One region of the Luteibacter yeojuensis genome, then DNA from elsewhere that is predicted to be linked to it. Evidence: predicted binding sites of a transcription regulator. Region 1 holds the regulator's gene; each other region holds the start of a gene.

The links. The regulator FliA, encoded in region 1, starts transcription of late flagellar genes. The targets are predictions, from matches to a motif close to TAAAGTTTNNCNNNCNNNGGCCGATAA.
Region 2: a site for FliA is predicted at 2,268-2,294, ahead of HBF32_RS05375 (GGDEF domain-containing protein). Genes of this name have one in related genera too.
Region 3: a site for FliA is predicted at 2,330-2,356, ahead of HBF32_RS00270 (GGDEF domain-containing protein). Genes of this name have one in related genera too.

Annotation. Positions count from the first base shown of each region.
Region 1 covers NZ_JAAQTL010000002.1:104,601-109,700, reverse strand. The annotation lists gene flhA (flagellar biosynthesis protein FlhA) at 1-634, shown strand, start outside; gene flhF (flagellar biosynthesis GTPase FlhF) at 725-2,056, shown strand; gene HBF32_RS15365 (P-loop NTPase) at 2,105-2,980, shown strand; gene HBF32_RS15360 (RNA polymerase sigma factor FliA) at 2,977-3,708, shown strand; gene cheY (chemotaxis response regulator CheY) at 3,740-4,141, shown strand; gene HBF32_RS15350 (protein phosphatase CheZ) at 4,152-4,793, shown strand; gene HBF32_RS15345 (chemotaxis protein CheA) at 4,801-5,100, shown strand, end outside.
Region 2 covers NZ_JAAQTL010000001.1:1,218,380-1,223,479, forward strand. The annotation lists gene HBF32_RS05360 (S9 family peptidase) at 1-610, opposite strand, end outside; gene HBF32_RS05365 (GNAT family N-acetyltransferase) at 764-1,054, opposite strand; gene HBF32_RS05370 (CorA family divalent cation transporter) at 1,256-2,176, shown strand; gene HBF32_RS05375 (GGDEF domain-containing protein) at 2,438-3,508, shown strand; gene HBF32_RS05380 (alpha-ketoglutarate-dependent dioxygenase AlkB family protein) at 3,601-4,227, opposite strand; gene sodC (superoxide dismutase family protein) at 4,235-4,765, opposite strand; gene HBF32_RS05390 (pseudouridine synthase) at 4,818-5,100, opposite strand, start outside.
Region 3 covers NZ_JAAQTL010000001.1:56,189-61,288, reverse strand. The annotation lists gene serA (phosphoglycerate dehydrogenase) at 98-1,333, shown strand; gene HBF32_RS00270 (GGDEF domain-containing protein) at 1,330-2,280, opposite strand; gene HBF32_RS00265 (TetR/AcrR family transcriptional regulator) at 2,406-2,987, shown strand; gene HBF32_RS00260 (nitrilase-related carbon-nitrogen hydrolase) at 2,971-4,422, shown strand; tRNA gene HBF32_RS00255 (tRNA-Pro) at 4,519-4,595, opposite strand; gene HBF32_RS00250 (MerR family transcriptional regulator) at 4,643-4,999, opposite strand; gene ihfA (integration host factor subunit alpha) at 4,980-5,100, opposite strand, start outside.

The DNA of each region.
Region 1 (5,100 bases):
CACGGTGATCGCCACGCACCTTTCGCACATCCTGCAGAACCACGCCCACGAGCTCATCGGCCACCAGGACGTGCAGCAGCTGCTCGACCGCCTGGCCCAGCAGACGCCGAAGCTGGTGGAGGACCTCGTGCCGAAGCGCCTGTCGCTCGGCGCCGTGGTCAAGGTGCTGCAAAACCTGCTTGCCGAGCGCGTACCCATCCGCAACTTCCGCGGCATCGTGGAATCGCTGGCCGAGCACGCGGGGCAGAGCCAGGACCCGGGCGTGCTCGCCGCGGCGGTGCGCGTCACCCTCGGCCGACAGATCGTCCAGGAAATCGCCGGTCTGGGCACGGAAGTTCCCGTCATTACTTTGGCGCCGGAACTGGAGCAGATCCTTCTGCAGTCGCTGCAAGGCGGCGGTCCCGCTGGCGCGGCTGTCGAACCGGGGCTCGCCGATCGCCTGCAGCAGAGCGTCGCCGATGCGGCGCGGCGCCAGGAAGCGGCGGGCGAACCGGCTGTCCTGCTGGTCTCGCCGGCGCTTCGTCCCTGGCTTTCGCGCTTCACCCGTCATGTGGCCCAAAACCTGCATGTACTTGCTTACAACGAGGTTCCGGACAACCGACGCGTCAAGCTGGTGACGGCCCTCGGACGGTAAGACATGAACACCCGCGCGGTTGGGGCGCGGACCATCGAACAGGCAGCGCGCTTCGGGATGAGGGCGCCAGGATGAGGAAAGGATAGAGGCATGAAAATCAAACGATTCGTTGCGCCGGATATGCGCCAGGCCATGCGCCAGGTTCGGGACGAGCAGGGGCCGGACGCCGTGATCCTGTCCACCCGCCGGCTCGACGACGGCATCGAGATCATCGCCGCCCTCGACTACGACGAGGCGCTGGTGCGCGAGGCCGGCTTCGGCATCGAGTCGCCGAAGCGCGAGGAAGTCCCGGCGCGCGCCCTCCGCGACGAAGCCGAGCGTGCCGCGCGCATCGACCAGGCCCGCGCCGCCACGGCGGCCGCAGTGGAACGCGCCGCGAAGTCCGGTGCGCCGGCCAGCGCGAATGCGCCGCAGCGCCAGTCCAGCGCCGCGCTGGCCGCGAGCGTGGCCGACGTGGTGCGCGCGGCCACCGTCGTGCCGAACAACGATGCCGCCGTGAACGGCGTGCGCGCCGAGATCAACAACCTGCGCGAGATGCTCGAAGTCCAGCTCTCCACCCTCGCCTGGAACCAGATGGATCGCGAGCAGCCGCTGCGCGCCCGCGTGCTGCGCGAGATGACCCGCCTGGGCATCGACGGCGACGTCGCGCGTGCGCTGTGCGCCGAACTGCCGCCGGGCATGACCTCCGACCAGGCCCGCTACCTGCCGTTGGGGCTGCTCTCGCGCAACATCCGCACCAGCGGACGCCATTTCGACACGGCCGGCGGTGGCGTCACCGCGCTGGTCGGCACCACCGGTGTGGGCAAGACCACCACGATCGCCAAGCTCGCCGCGCGCGCCGTGCTGCGCCATGGCGCCTCGAACGTCGCGTTGATCAGCGCGGACCAGTACCGCATCGGCGCCGGCGCGCAGCTCGAGCATTACGGCCGCTTGCTCGGCGTGCGCGTGTTCAACGCCCACGATGCCACCAGCTTGCGCAATGTGCTCCTCCAGCTGCGCGGCAAGCACACCGTGCTGGTGGACACGGCCGGCCTGGCCGGCAACGACCCCAAGCTGCAGCAGCAGTTCGAGACGCTGCGCGCCACCTCCGACGTGCGCGTCTGCCTGGTGCTCGCGGCCAACGCGCAGGCCCAGGCCATCGACGGCGCCATCCGGGCCTACGCGCCGCTGGCGCCGCAGACCGCCATCCTCACCAAGCTCGACGAGGCGCCGCTCATCGGCGGCGCGCTCTCGGCCCTCATCCGCCACAACATGCCGCTGGACTACACGACGGACGGTCAGCGCGTACCCGAGGACATCGCCTCGGCCGATGCGCGCAAGCTCGTCTGCCTCGCGGCACAGCTGTTGAAGCAGCGCAACGAAGAACCCGACGACGCCTTGCTTGCCGAACGTTTCGGCACGGCTGCGCCGGCCCTGGCTTAAGCGGCCTAACGGACCATAGACAGAAACACACGGGCAGTGACTTCCTTCATGAGCACACACGTCGATTCCACCCAGGCCGCCGGACTCAACTGGCTCGCCGACCGTCGCCCCACCCGCAGCATCGCGATCGCCGGTGGAAAGGGTGGCGTGGGCAAGACCACGGTGGCGGTCAACCTCGGCATGGCGCTCGCGATGGGCGGCCGTGATGTCCTCCTGCTCGACGCCGACCTCGCCATGGCGAACATCGACGTCCTGCTCGGCCTGCAGCCCACCCGCCACCTGGGCCACATGCTGGAAGGGGAGTGCCGGATCGAGGACCTCATCCTCGAGGCCGCCCACGGCCTGAAGGTGATTCCGGCCACCTCCGGCGCGCGGCGCATGGCGCAGCTGCCGAACATCGAGCACGCGGCGGTCATCCGGGCCTTCGACGAATACCCGCTGGCGCCGGAGTACCTGATCGTGGACACCGCGGCCGGCATTTCCGACAGTGTGTCCATGTTCGCGGCGGCTTCCGACGAGGTGGTGGTGGTGGTCTGCGACGAGCCGGCCTCGCTCACCGACGCTTACGCCCTGATCAAGGTCATGAGCCGGGAATTCGACGTGAACCGCTTCCGCATCGTGGCCAACATGGTCCGCCACGCCCAGGAGGGCCGCCAGCTGTTCGAGAAGCTGGCGCGGGTGACCAACCGCTTCCTCGACGTGTCCCTGGATTTCATGGGCATGGTCCCGCACGACGAATACCTGCGCCAGGCCATCCGCCGCCAGTCGGCGGTGGTCGACGCCTGGCCGAGCAGCCGGTCCGCGGTCGGATTCAAGAATCTGGCCAGGTCGGTCGATACATGGGGTGAACCCGAGCCCCGGGCACAGGGCCGCATCGGCTTTTTCGCCGAGCGGTCCCACTTGGGAGGAGGGCTGCCACTGTGAGCGTCGCGACCGAATATCTCGAGATCACGCGTATCCCGGCGGATCAACTGGTAAAGACCCACGCGCCGCTGGTGCGCCGTATCGCCTATCACCTGATGGGCAGGCTGCCGCCGAGCGTGGACGCAAACGACCTCATGCAGGCCGGGATGATCGGACTGCTCGAGGCCGCAAGAAATTACTCGCCGACTCGCGCGGCCAGCTTCGAAACCTATGCGGGTATCCGCATACGTGGCGCCATGCTGGACGAACTGCGCAAGACGGACTGGACCCCGCGTTCCGTCCATCGGAAGTTGCGCGAGGTCGCGGAGGTGACGAGGCAGATCGAAAACGAGACGGGTGGCGACGCCGACGACGCGGAAGTGATGAAGCGGCTGGGCATCGACGCCATGGAATACAACCAGATCCTGGCCGACGCGGCGAGCGCGCGGTTGCTGAGCCTGACGGCGCCCGAAGGCGACGAAGGCGCCGCGATCGACGTGGCCGACCCGGATGCCGCGGGTCCGGACGGATTGTTTGAACAGGAAGGCCTGCGCGACGCGCTGGCGCAGTCCATCGACGGGCTGCCCGAGCGCGAAAAGCTGGTCATGTCGCTGTACTACGATGAAGAACTCAACCTGAAGGAAATCGGCGCGGTGCTGGGTGTGAGCGAATCGCGGGTGTGCCAGATCCACGGCCAGGCCCTCATCCGCCTCCGCGCACGCATGTCGGGTTGGAAAGAAAAGCATTGACGAACGCGCAGCAGCAAGGCGGAGAGAAGTTTTGGACAAGAACATGAAGATCCTCGTGGTGGACGATTTCTCCACCATGCGACGCATCGTCAGGAACCTCCTGGTGGAGCTGGGGTTCACCAACACCCTGATCCAGGAGGCCGAGGACGGCAATGCCGCCCTGGCGGTGTTGCGCGCGCAGCCGTTCGACCTGGTGGTCACCGACTGGAACATGCCGAACATGACCGGCATCGACCTGCTCCGCGCGATTCGCGCCGACGCCGCGCTCAAGGCCCTGCCGGTGCTGATGGTCACGGCGGAGAACAACCGCGACCAGATCATCGCCGCCGCGCAGAGCGGCGTGAACGGCTATGTCGTCAAGCCGTTCACCGCGGTCACGCTGAAGGAAAAACTCGACAAGATCTTCGAACGTCTCGCTGCGGCCGCGGGCTAAGGAACGACCCATGAACACGATGCTTTCCACCGGCCACGACGTGGCTCCCGAACTGCGCGAGCTGCTCGACGCAGATGACCCGGCCGCCTTCGAGCAGGCGCTCGACAACCTCCTCCGCACCCGCGAGCAGCACCTGTTCCTGGCCCTGGGTCATCTCGCCCGCGACCTGCACGAATCCGCACGCCGCCTCGCCGCCGACATCTCGCACGACGGTGTGCCGGGCAACATGAGCGACGCGCGCAAGCACCTGCGCGACGTACTCGAGATGAGTTCGCAGGCCGCGCATCGCACGCTCGACTTCAGCGAGAAGCTGCGCCCCCAGGCCCAGGCGCTCGCCCGCCAGGCCGACGAGGTGCTGGTGCTCGACCAGGCCGACCCGGCCTTCGCCGGCAACGCCACGGCGCTGGCCGTGCGCGTGGGCGACTTCGCGCAGAGCTGCGACATCGGCTTCGGCGAAATGGTGGAGGCCCAGTCGTGGCAGGACCTCTCCGGCCAGCGCGTCGCGCAGGTCGAGGCGTTCATGGCCAAGGTCGAATCCTCGCTGGTGGAACTGGTACGCCTGACCGGCTCCCTCGCGGGCGGGGCGGCGCCAGCCGCCGACAAGGTAAGCCAGGACGAAGTGGATCGCCTCCTCAGCGAATTCGGCTTCTGAGCGCCCTATGAGCGTGGAGCTGGACAACGAGCTGCTCAACGTCTTCCTGATCGAGGCACGCGAACTGCTCGAGAGCCTGGGCGAACAGCTCGTGGACCTCGAGTCGTCGCCGGGCGACGTCGACCTGCTGAACGCGGTGTTCCGCGCCTTCCACACCGTGAAGGGCGGCGCGGGCTTCCTCGGCCTGAACCCGATGGTGGAGCTGTGCCATCGCGCCGAGGATCTGCTCAACGAAGCGCGCAACGGGGCCGTCGTGCTCAACGCCGGCTTCATGGACGCGCTGCTGGAGTCGCTCGATCTCCTCAAC
Region 2 (5,100 bases), on a different contig from region 1:
GCGTGCGCACCTCGCCGCCACCGGCATCGACCATCGCGACCTGCTGCACCTCGACGCCTTCGACGCCGATCTCGCCGAGCTGCGGCTTGGCGGCGGCGGTCGCGCTGGCGCGGCGGGTGGCGTTCGGGACGTAGAGGAAGCCGAGCGCCTTGCCGTCGGGACGCCACGCCAGTCCATGGACGTAGCCCTTGAGCCGGGTGATCCGCTTCGGCGGGGTCTTCGTCGCGATGTCCACGACGTTGATGTCGTTCTGCTTCCCTTCTTCCACGCCCGGCGCCTTGCCGGCGCAGTCGGAGAGGAAGGCAAGATGGCGCGAATCCGGCGCCCAGATCGCCGCGGATTCGCTGCAACCCTTGCTCGTCGTGACGCGGTGCGCCTTGCCGCCGTCGGCGTCGGCCACTTGCAGCACCGTCTTGCCGTCCGTCTTCACCGTCCAGGCGAGGTGCCTGGCGTCCGGCGAGATCGACACCGATCCGATCGAACGGACCTTGCCGAGGGCGTCGAGGATGGCCGCGATCCGCGGGTCTTCCGGCGTCTTTGCGGGGGTGTCGGCATAGGCGGCGCCGGCGCAGGCGAGCGCGACGGCGGCGGCGATCCACTTCGTACGCATGGGTGGCCCTGGCTGTGGTGAGAGCGTGAAAGCTAACACGTACATGAACGCCAAGTAACCACTGACGGATGTCGATCCGCCTCCTTCGGGGAGCCGCTAACGCGGCGGAAGGACGTGCTCCCGCTTCACCGCCGCAGCGGCTCCCGCCGGTTCTTACGCCAGCAGGTCGGCGTACTCGGGATTCCGTTTGAACCATTGCTCGGCGTAGGAACATGCGGGACGTACCTTCCAGCCCTCGGCCCGGGCGACCTGCACCGCGAAACGGGTCAAGAGGTTCGCGATGCCCCTGCCGCCGACGGGATCGGGCACGCCGGTATGGGTGATGACCATGACCTTGCCCTCGAGGTGGTAATCGACTTCGCAGTGGTGACCGTCGACCACGACCCAGAACTCCTGCTTCGCGCGGTCGTGAAGGATCTCGAGGGGTTTTGCGATGTCGCTCATGATGGGCTCTCCGGAAGGATGGGCGAAGCATGCTCGCTTTCCGCCCCGCGTGGGAAGCACGCGAAAGGGGGTTGCCGCGAACCCGTGCGCCTGGCAGCGCCTTTCCCGCGGACAACGGAAGCGTAAACTGCCCACGCGGTCAAGCTGAGGACGATTCCGAACGTGCTGATCATTCACCAACACGGGCAACACGAGAGCCCCATGCTATGGAAGCCCGGCATGGGCAAACCCCAGGCACCGATCTGGATCGACCTCATCGAACCCGACGACGAGGAACGTCGCTGCGCCGCGGAGATCACCGGCCTGCGCGTTCCCGAACGGGGCGATATCGAGAGCCTGGCGATGTCCAGCCGGATCCGCACGGACGACGACGCGATGTATCTGTCGATCCCGTATTTCGCCGACACCGGCAACAGCGATGCGGCCCCCGTGGGCATCGTGGTGACCAACCATGTACTGATGACACTGCGCTTCGAGGCCTCGCCCGCGTTCGACCTCGCCAGCGAGAGCTGCGACGCGCACCGATGGGATTCCAGCGCGGATGCACTGGCCACGCTGATCGAAGCGATCGTGAACCTGGCCGCGAAACGCATGGAGGACGTCTCGGCCAAGCTGAAGAAGCTCTCCGACCGCGTCTTCACGCGGACCCGGATCGGCACCCCCGCGCTGCGCAATTGCATGCTCGAGGTAGGCCGCCTGGAAGGCGAACAGGCGCGCAACCGCTCCTCGATGCTGGGCGTGCAGCGCATCGTCTCGTTCGTCCGCGCCAAGAAGCCCGAGTGGATGTCCGACGACGTGGAAGTGCGCCTGCGCGTGGTGGAACACGACCTGCGTACCCTGGACGAGTTCGACGACCAGGTCACCAACAAGCTGCAGTTCCTGCTCGACGCCAGTCTCGGCTTCATCAGCACCGACCAGAACCATGTGATGAAGGTGCTCACGGTCACCTCCGTGGCGACGATTCCTCCGGTGATCCTGGCCGGCATCTGGGGCATGAACTTCAAGCGGATGCCGGAACTGGACTGGAGCTTCGGCTATCCCATGGCGATCGCGGCCATCCTGGTCAGCATCCTGCTGCCCGTGCTGTTCTTCAAATGGCGGGGCTGGCTGGAAGGCGATTGACCGGACAGCCTCCCTACGCGATTCATTCACATTTGTGAAGAAGACGAATGTGACCCCAATCACATTTTTTTACATTCTGCCGATTTCACCCTAAAGTTAGCGGCTCACCGGCCGACATACCTACGTGGGTTGCCGTGCCTGGATCGCCGGACAGACGCACATGGGGCCCGCCACGGGGGTGCGCCCCTCTCGGGGGAGGGAGTGGTCGGTGCGAATCAACAGCCCATATCGCGACAGGTCGGCGGCGGGAAACGCGCCGTCATGAAAGCTCCGTGGCACGCCCTCGCCGGTACCTTGCCGGAATCGCGCCTGCTCGCCTCCGTGGCGGAGTTCACCCATCACCGCGACATCGATGCCCTCGACCACAGCATGGTGCTGTCGCTCGCGGAGCTGGTGGCGGTCAGCAGCGTCACGCTGTGCAAGCGCGGCGAGAGCCTCCAGCATCCGGTGGATTCCATCGTCGTGTGCTCGCGCAAGCCCGGCGGCGGGTTCGTGGTCGAGGCCATCGATCCGGGCCGCGAAGGCGATCCCATCGACACCATCGTGTGCGCCATGGAGACCCTCGAAGCCATCAGCGACGTGACCGAGGACGGCACCAGCCGGCTGGTCATTCCCATCCAGCGCGAGCACGCCGCCATCGGCGCGCTGATGCTCGAAGCGGAAGACTCGCTGGACGAGGTCCGCTCGATGGTGGAAGGCTTCGCCCGCATCTACGGCAACTACATCGCCCTGCTCAACGAAAGCGAGCGCGACAAGCTCACCGGCCTGTATAACCGGCGCAGCTTCGAACAGCGCCTGCAGCGGCTGCTGAAGCTCCAGCGCCAGCGCTCCCGCGGCGCCACGGCGGCAGGGAAGGAACAGCGCCAGTCTCCCGACGACGTATCCCAGCTTTTCCTGGCGATCCTCGATATCGACCACTTCAAACGGATCAACGACACCTACGGGCATGTGTATGGCGACGAGGTGATCCTCATGCTCGCCCAGCAGATGCGGGCCAGCTTCCGCCAGGGCGACGTGCTGTTCCGCTTCGGCGGCGAGGAGTTCGTGATGCTGATCGCGGCGCGCGACGAGGAGGCGGTGCACGTGGTGCTCGACCGCTTCCGCCGGTTCGTGGCGGGGCATGCCTACCCGCAGGTGGGGCACGTGACGGTCAGCATCGGCTATGCGCGGATCACCGAAAACGACTACCCGGAAATCGTGCTGGACCGTGCGGACAAGGCGTTGTACTTCGCCAAGCAGAACGGACGCGACAGCGTGCATGGGTACGAGTCGCTGACGGCACGCGGCGAACTGGCGTCGCCGGTGGCTCTTGGCAGCATCGACCTGTTCTGAAACCAGGAAAGTGCCGGAGCCGCCATGGCGGCGAGAAGCCGACAGAACAACGAGGCGGCGAGGCAAGCTGCCTCTCGCCGCTATGGCGGCTCCTACAGGACCCCGGGCTTGCGGGAGACATAGCGGCGACCGCCGGCCTCCCCGTGAGGCCGCACACGGAACGCCAGGCTGATACGCGGACCTACCTGCGCGCGCGTCTTCGGAATGCCGTGGTCGTAATGGAACTGGGTGGCGTAGCTCATCGTGAGCAGGCTGCCCGGCTCCATGTCGATATCGAAAGCGCGCTTCGGGGCCTCCCGCTCGCGCAGCGACATCCGCCGAGTGGCTCCCAGCGATAGCAGCGCGATGGGAGCGCCTTCCGCCAGTTCCTCGAGGTGGTCGTTATGGGGTGCCACGCTGTCGCGGCCATCGCGGTAAAGGTTCAGGCCCACCGAGGTGAAAGGCACGCCGGTGTGCGCGATGACCTCCCTGCCCGCCTCGCCCAATACCGGCGGCAGATCGGGAGCGTCCAGCGCGTAATGCCGCACCAGCCGCGGCACGTCCACCTGGCGGCCATACATCGCGCGGCGTTGCGCCTCCCAAGGGACGCCGGCAAACAGGCTCGCGAACCATGCCTCGGCCTCGCCCGGCGCGACGAGCCCCGGCTCGTAAGCGAACCGCCCGTGCTCGTCGTCGACGATCACGAGCGGCTCGGCCGCGAAAAGACCGCCTTGCGCCATGGCTTCCTTACTTGATCACGCCGCAGGCGATGCGCGCGCCGCCGCCGCCGAGCGGCTGCGGCTTGTCGGAGTAGTTGTCGCCGCCCGCATGGATCATCAGCGCGTGGCCCTTCAGTGTGGCCAGCGTCTTCAGGCGCGGCGCGGTGACCGCCGTGGTGTCGGTGCCGTCGGCACCGACGACGAGCTTCGGCAGGTCGCCTTCGTGACCGGCGGTGGAATCCGGACCTTCGTGCATGCCGGTGTGCGCCGGGTCGTAATGGCCGCCCGCGGCGATCGCGGCACCCATCTTTCCGTCCTTCTCGCCGGGCGCGCAACTCGGCTTCTCGTGCAGGTGGAAACCGTGCTCTCCCGGCGGCAGGCCCTTGAGATCGGGCGTGAAGACGAGGCCTTGCGCGCTTTCGGTCACGACGATCCTGCCGACCGAGGCGCCTTCCCCATTGGCGGTGACGAGGGTCATCGGCACGGTCACGCTCTTGTCGGCGGCGTGTGCGCCGGCGCAAACGAGCAACCCGGCCATGGCAACGGCAATACGGTTCATCGCGCACTCCTGGGATTCGAGGGAACCCCGATACTACTACTCTGTAGCAGCCTTACAGGAAGATGCGGGCGGTATCTTCGATCGTCAGCGGGCGCCATTCGCCCGGAGCCAGGCCATCGAGCGTGAGGCCTCCCAGGGCCACACGCTCCAGCGTCTCCACGTGGTTGCCCACCGCCGCGAACATGCGGCGCACCTGGTGATAGCGGCCCTCGATGAGCGTGAGGCGCGCGCGGCGCGGGCCGAGCACCTCCAGCACGGCGGGCTCCAGCGGGTCCGTTTCGCCCTCCAGCATCAGCGTCCCGGCGGCGAAGGTCGCGGCCTCGTCGCCGCGCAGG
Region 3 (5,100 bases), on a different contig from region 1:
TGTCGTGTCGAGGGTGCCAGCCCCTTCGATGCGCTGCAACATGACCGTCGCGATCTGGCATAGTGAAGGCCCTTCACCTGGAACAGAAGCGCCGGCCATGAAGCGTACCTCGTACCCGAAGGAAGACATCAAGGTGCTCCTGCTCGAGGGCGTCAGCCGCAGCGCGCTCGACGTCTTCCGCCAGGCCGGCTACTCCCAGATCGAGTTCCACGAAAAGTCGCTCTCCGGCGACGACCTGCTGGAGCGCATCGCGGATGCGCACATCGTCGGCATCCGCTCGCGTACGCAGCTCACCGCCGAAGTGCTCGCGGAAGCACGCCGCCTCCTTGCCGTGGGCTGCTTCTGCATCGGCACGAACCAGGTCGATACCCTGGAAGCGGAACGCCTCGGCGTACCCGTGTTCAACGCGCCCTATTCCAACACGCGCAGCGTCGCGGAACTGGTCATCGCCGAGACGATCCTGCTGGTGCGGCGCATTCCGGAGAAGAACGCGCAATGCCATCGCGGCGGCTGGTCGAAATCCGCCGCGGGCAGCTTCGAGGTTCGCGACAAGGTGTTGGGCATCGTCGGCTACGGGCACATCGGCACCCAGGTGGGCGTGCTCGCGGAGTCGCTGGGCATGCGCGTCGTCTTCCACGACATCGAACCCAAGCTGTCGCTGGGCAACGCCCGGGCGGCCGCCAGTCTCGAAGACCTGCTCGAACGTTCCGACGTCGTGACGCTCCACGTTCCCGAGACGCCGCAGACGAAGAACCTCATCGGTGCCACCGAAATCGCGCGGATGCGACCGGGGTCGATGCTCGTGAACGCGTCCCGCGGCACCGTGGTCGATATCGACGCCCTCGCCGCCGCGCTGCAGTCGAAGCACCTGGCCGGCGCCGCGATCGACGTGTTCCCGGTCGAGCCCAAGGGTAACGACGATCCCTTCGTGTCGCCGCTGATCGGCATGGACAACGTGATCCTCACCCCGCACGTGGGCGGCAGCACCGCCGAGGCGCAGGAGAACATCGGCATCGAGGTGGCGTCGAAACTCGTGCGCTACAGCGACAACGGCAGCACGCTCTCGGCGGTCAACTTCCCCGAGGTATCCCTGCCGGGACACCCCACCAGCCGGCGCCTGCTGCACATCCACCGCAACATTCCCGGCGTGCTCTCGCGGGTCAACGAGGTGTTCTCTCGCGCGGCGGTGAACATCGACGGCCAGTACCTGCAAACCTCGCCGCAGGTCGGCTACGTGGTGATCGACGTGACCACCACCGAGGAGCATGCCGTGGCCCTGCGCAACGAACTCGCGGCCATCGACGGCACGCTGAGGGCACGCGTCCTCTACTAAAGGACACCGTCGTCGGTCACGACGCGAGCACGGCCGCGCTCCTTCGCCAGGTAGAGGCGCCGGTCGGCGACGGCGATGAACGGGTTGACCTCGTCATGCTCCTTCGGCACGGCGGCGTTCACGCCGGCGCTCAGGGTCAACCGCTTCCCGGGCCCGTGGCCGGCATGGGGTATGAGTGCCTTGTCCACGAGGTCGAGGCAGCGCCAGGCCAGCGCCATGGCGGCGCCTTCGTCCGTGTCGGGCAGCAGGAGCACGAACTCCTCGCCGCCGAAGCGGCAGAGCAGGTCGCGCGGACCGCGAAGGACGCCCTCCAGCGCTTTCGCCACGCGCTTAAGGCACTCGTCGCCTTCCAGGTGCCCGTAATGGTCGTTGTACTGCTTGAAGTAGTCGATATCGAGCACGATCAGCGACACCGGCCGACGCAAGCGCTGCGCGTTGCGCCATTCCGTTTCCATCGCCACGTCGAAACGGCGGCGGTTCGCAACGCCGGTAAGACCGTCCTTGTACGACAGTTCTTCCAGTTCGCGCTGCATGTCGAGGAGGCGCTCCTCCGTGCGCTTGCGCTCGCTGATGTCGAACATGAAGCCGATCAGCGCTTCCGGGGTACCGTCCGCATGGCGCACCACGTGCACCACGTCGCGGATCCACACGAACTCGCCGTCCTTGCGCAGGGCGCGGTAATCGGCCTCGTGGTCCATGCCCGCCTGGGACTGCGCCACGCAGAAATTGAAGACCCGTTCGCGGTCCTCCGGGTGGATGCGGTCGGCCCAGTCCTGCACGGTGAGCCACGACTGGGCGGACCAGCCGAGAAGCGCCTCGATCTGCGGGCCGATATACGCGAAGCGCAGCGTCGCCCATTCGATCTTCCAGGGAATCGCACGCGTGGACTCGAGCAAGGTCTTGTAGACCCCCGAGTCTTCGCAGAGCAGTGCGTCGTCGACGCTCATGGCAGCCTTCCCCCGTAGCGGCCCTCGGCCGCGAATAGTCGCCTACCCGTTATCGGCCGGGCTTCGCAACCCTTGAACCATACCAAGGCATTGCATCGGCCGGCACACACGTTTACAGTGTAAACATGCCTCCCGACAAAACAGCCGATCGCATCCTCGCCGCCGCCCACGGCCTCTTCGACGCCCACGGCGCCGAGGCCGTGACCATGCGCCGCGTGGCGTCCGAAGTTGGCCTGTCGGCCATGGCGATCTACCGCCATTTCCCCAACCGCGAAGCGCTGCTGGAGAGGCTGTCCAACGAGAGCTTCGAGGAAGCCGCGCGGACCTGGGCAAGCCACGCGCGTCAGCGCGACCCGCGCCGGCGCCTCCTGGCCATGCTCGAGTCGTACCTCGACTACGCACTGGCCCACCCGCACCTGTTCGACCATGCCTTCGGACTTCCCCGTGAGGATGCCAGGCGCTTTCCCGAGGATTTCCGCGCGCGTCGCTCGCCCACCCTGAACCTCATCGCGGACGCGATCGTGGAAGGCATGGCCGGGGGAACGCTGCGGAAACTCGACGAATGGGATCTGGCGATGGACTTGTGGGCGCACGCCCACGGGCTCATCGCGTTGTACCGGGCGGGCCGCTTCAGCCATGACGAGAAGCGGTTCCGGGCCTTCTACCTCGCCTCCACCGGAAGACTGATCGATGCCTACGCGACCTGAACGTTCCGCCGTGTCGACCTGGGCACTGGCCACCGCCCTGACGGCGGTCGGCTGGTGGTTCGGAAGCGGCACCCAACCGCTGTGGTGGGTGACGTGGCTGGCGCCCCTTCCGGTGCTGTGGCTGGCGTCGAGGGTGCGAACCTCCCGGGCTGTCGCCGCCGCCTTCCTGGCAATGGCGGCCGGCTCGGGGAATCTGTGGTCATACCTGTACGGGCACATTCACCTGCCGCTGGTGACGGTCATCTACGCGATGGTCTTGCCCGGGCTGATGTTCGCGCTCTGCGTACTCCTCCATAAGCGGCTTCTGTCGCGCGGGCGACCGTTGGCTGCGTTGCTCGCCGTCCCCGTCACATGGGTGGCGCTCGCGTTCGTCAACAACCTGCTCTCGCCGCACGGCACTTTCTTCGATATCGCCTACACCCAGATGAATGCGCTGCCGATGATCCAGTTGGCTGCGCTCACGGGTATCTGGGGCATCGGCATGCTGCTCCTGCTCGTCGCGACCGCACTGGCGATGCTGGGCGCCACCGATGTCCCGGCGAGGGCCCGGATCGGGATGGCCGGGACCGCGGTGCTGATCCTGGCCGTCGTCCTCGGTTACGGCTTCTGGCGCCTTGCCGCGCCGGCTGCGTCCAGCGTGCGCGTCGGGCTCGTCTCGCTCGAACAGACCGGCAAGCTGGCCGCGGTGGATTCCCCGGAAGGCAAGGCCCGCAAGGACCGCTACCTCGCGGCACTGGATCGTGCCGCAGCCCAGGGCGCGCAGGTGGTCGTCATACCGGAAGGCACCTTCGCCGCGTCCGCCACCATCCCCTCCTTCGCCGGATTCGCGCAGCAGAGCGGAATCACCGTCAACGTGGCCGTCGATTACCAGGATGAGCCCGGCATCGAGCGGAACATGGCGATGGTCTTCCAACCGGGTGCGGCCTCGCCCGTCATGTACAACAAGCACCACCTCATCCCCGGTTTCGAGGACAGGTTCACGCCGGGCACCGAGTTCGTGACACTGTCGGGAAGGCCCCGTATCGGCCTGGCCATCTGCAAGGACATGGACTTCCAGGATTTCGCCGTCGCCTACGGGCAGCGGAACACGCAGTTGCTGCTGGTACCGGCCTGGGATTTCGTAACGGACGGCTGGCTGCACAGCCGCATGGCGATCATGCGCGGCGTGGAAGGCGGCTTCGCTGTCGCCCGCGCGGCGCGTTCCGGCCGGCTCACCCTCAGCGACGACCGCGGCCGCGTGATGGCTGAGGTGTCGAGCGAACAGGGCGATGCGGAACTGGTCGGGAACCTCGCGCTTCGGGAAACGAGGACGCTCTACGCCCGCTGCGGCAACTGGTTCGCATGGCTGGATGTGGCGGTGCTGCTCGCGCTCGTGGGGCTCGCGCTGGCCCCCGGCACTCGTCATTCCCGCGAAGGCGGGAATCCCGTGACTTAATCGCCCGGCCGGAGCCTGAGTCGCTGGGTCCCTTGCCTTCGCGGGGACGACGGTGAGGCACAAAAAAAGCGTCCCGAAGGACGCTTTTCGAAAGAATGGTCGGGGTGGCGAGATTCGAACTCGCGACCACTACACCCCCAGCGTAGTGCGCTACCAGGCTGCGCTACACCCCGACGAGCAAACGATTGTAACAGCATCGCCGCGATCTGCGGAAGGCGGATCAGCGACGAAGGAGGGTCAGGACTTCCTCGAGCTCCAGGCGCACCTGGCGGACGATCTGGTGCGACATGCTGGCTTCCATGCGCGCCTGCGGGCCCTCCAGGCGGGCGCGGGCGCCCGTGATGGTGAAGCCCTCGTCGTACAGCAACGAGCGGATCTGGCGGATCATCAGCACGTCGTGGCGCTGGTAATAGCGACGATTGCCCCGGCGCTTGACGGGCTTGAGCGCGGGAAATTCCTGCTCCCAGTAGCGAAGGACATGCGGCTTGACGCCGCAAAGCTCGCTCACCTCACCGATGGTGAAGTAGCGCTTCGCCGGAATGGCGGGAAGCTCGGTGTTATTCCCTGGATCCAGCATAGCCCTCGACTCTTACCTTGAGTTTCTGGCCGGGACGGAAGGTGACCACCCGCCGGGCAGAGATGGGAATTTCCTCGCCGGTCTTCGGATTGCGACCGGGC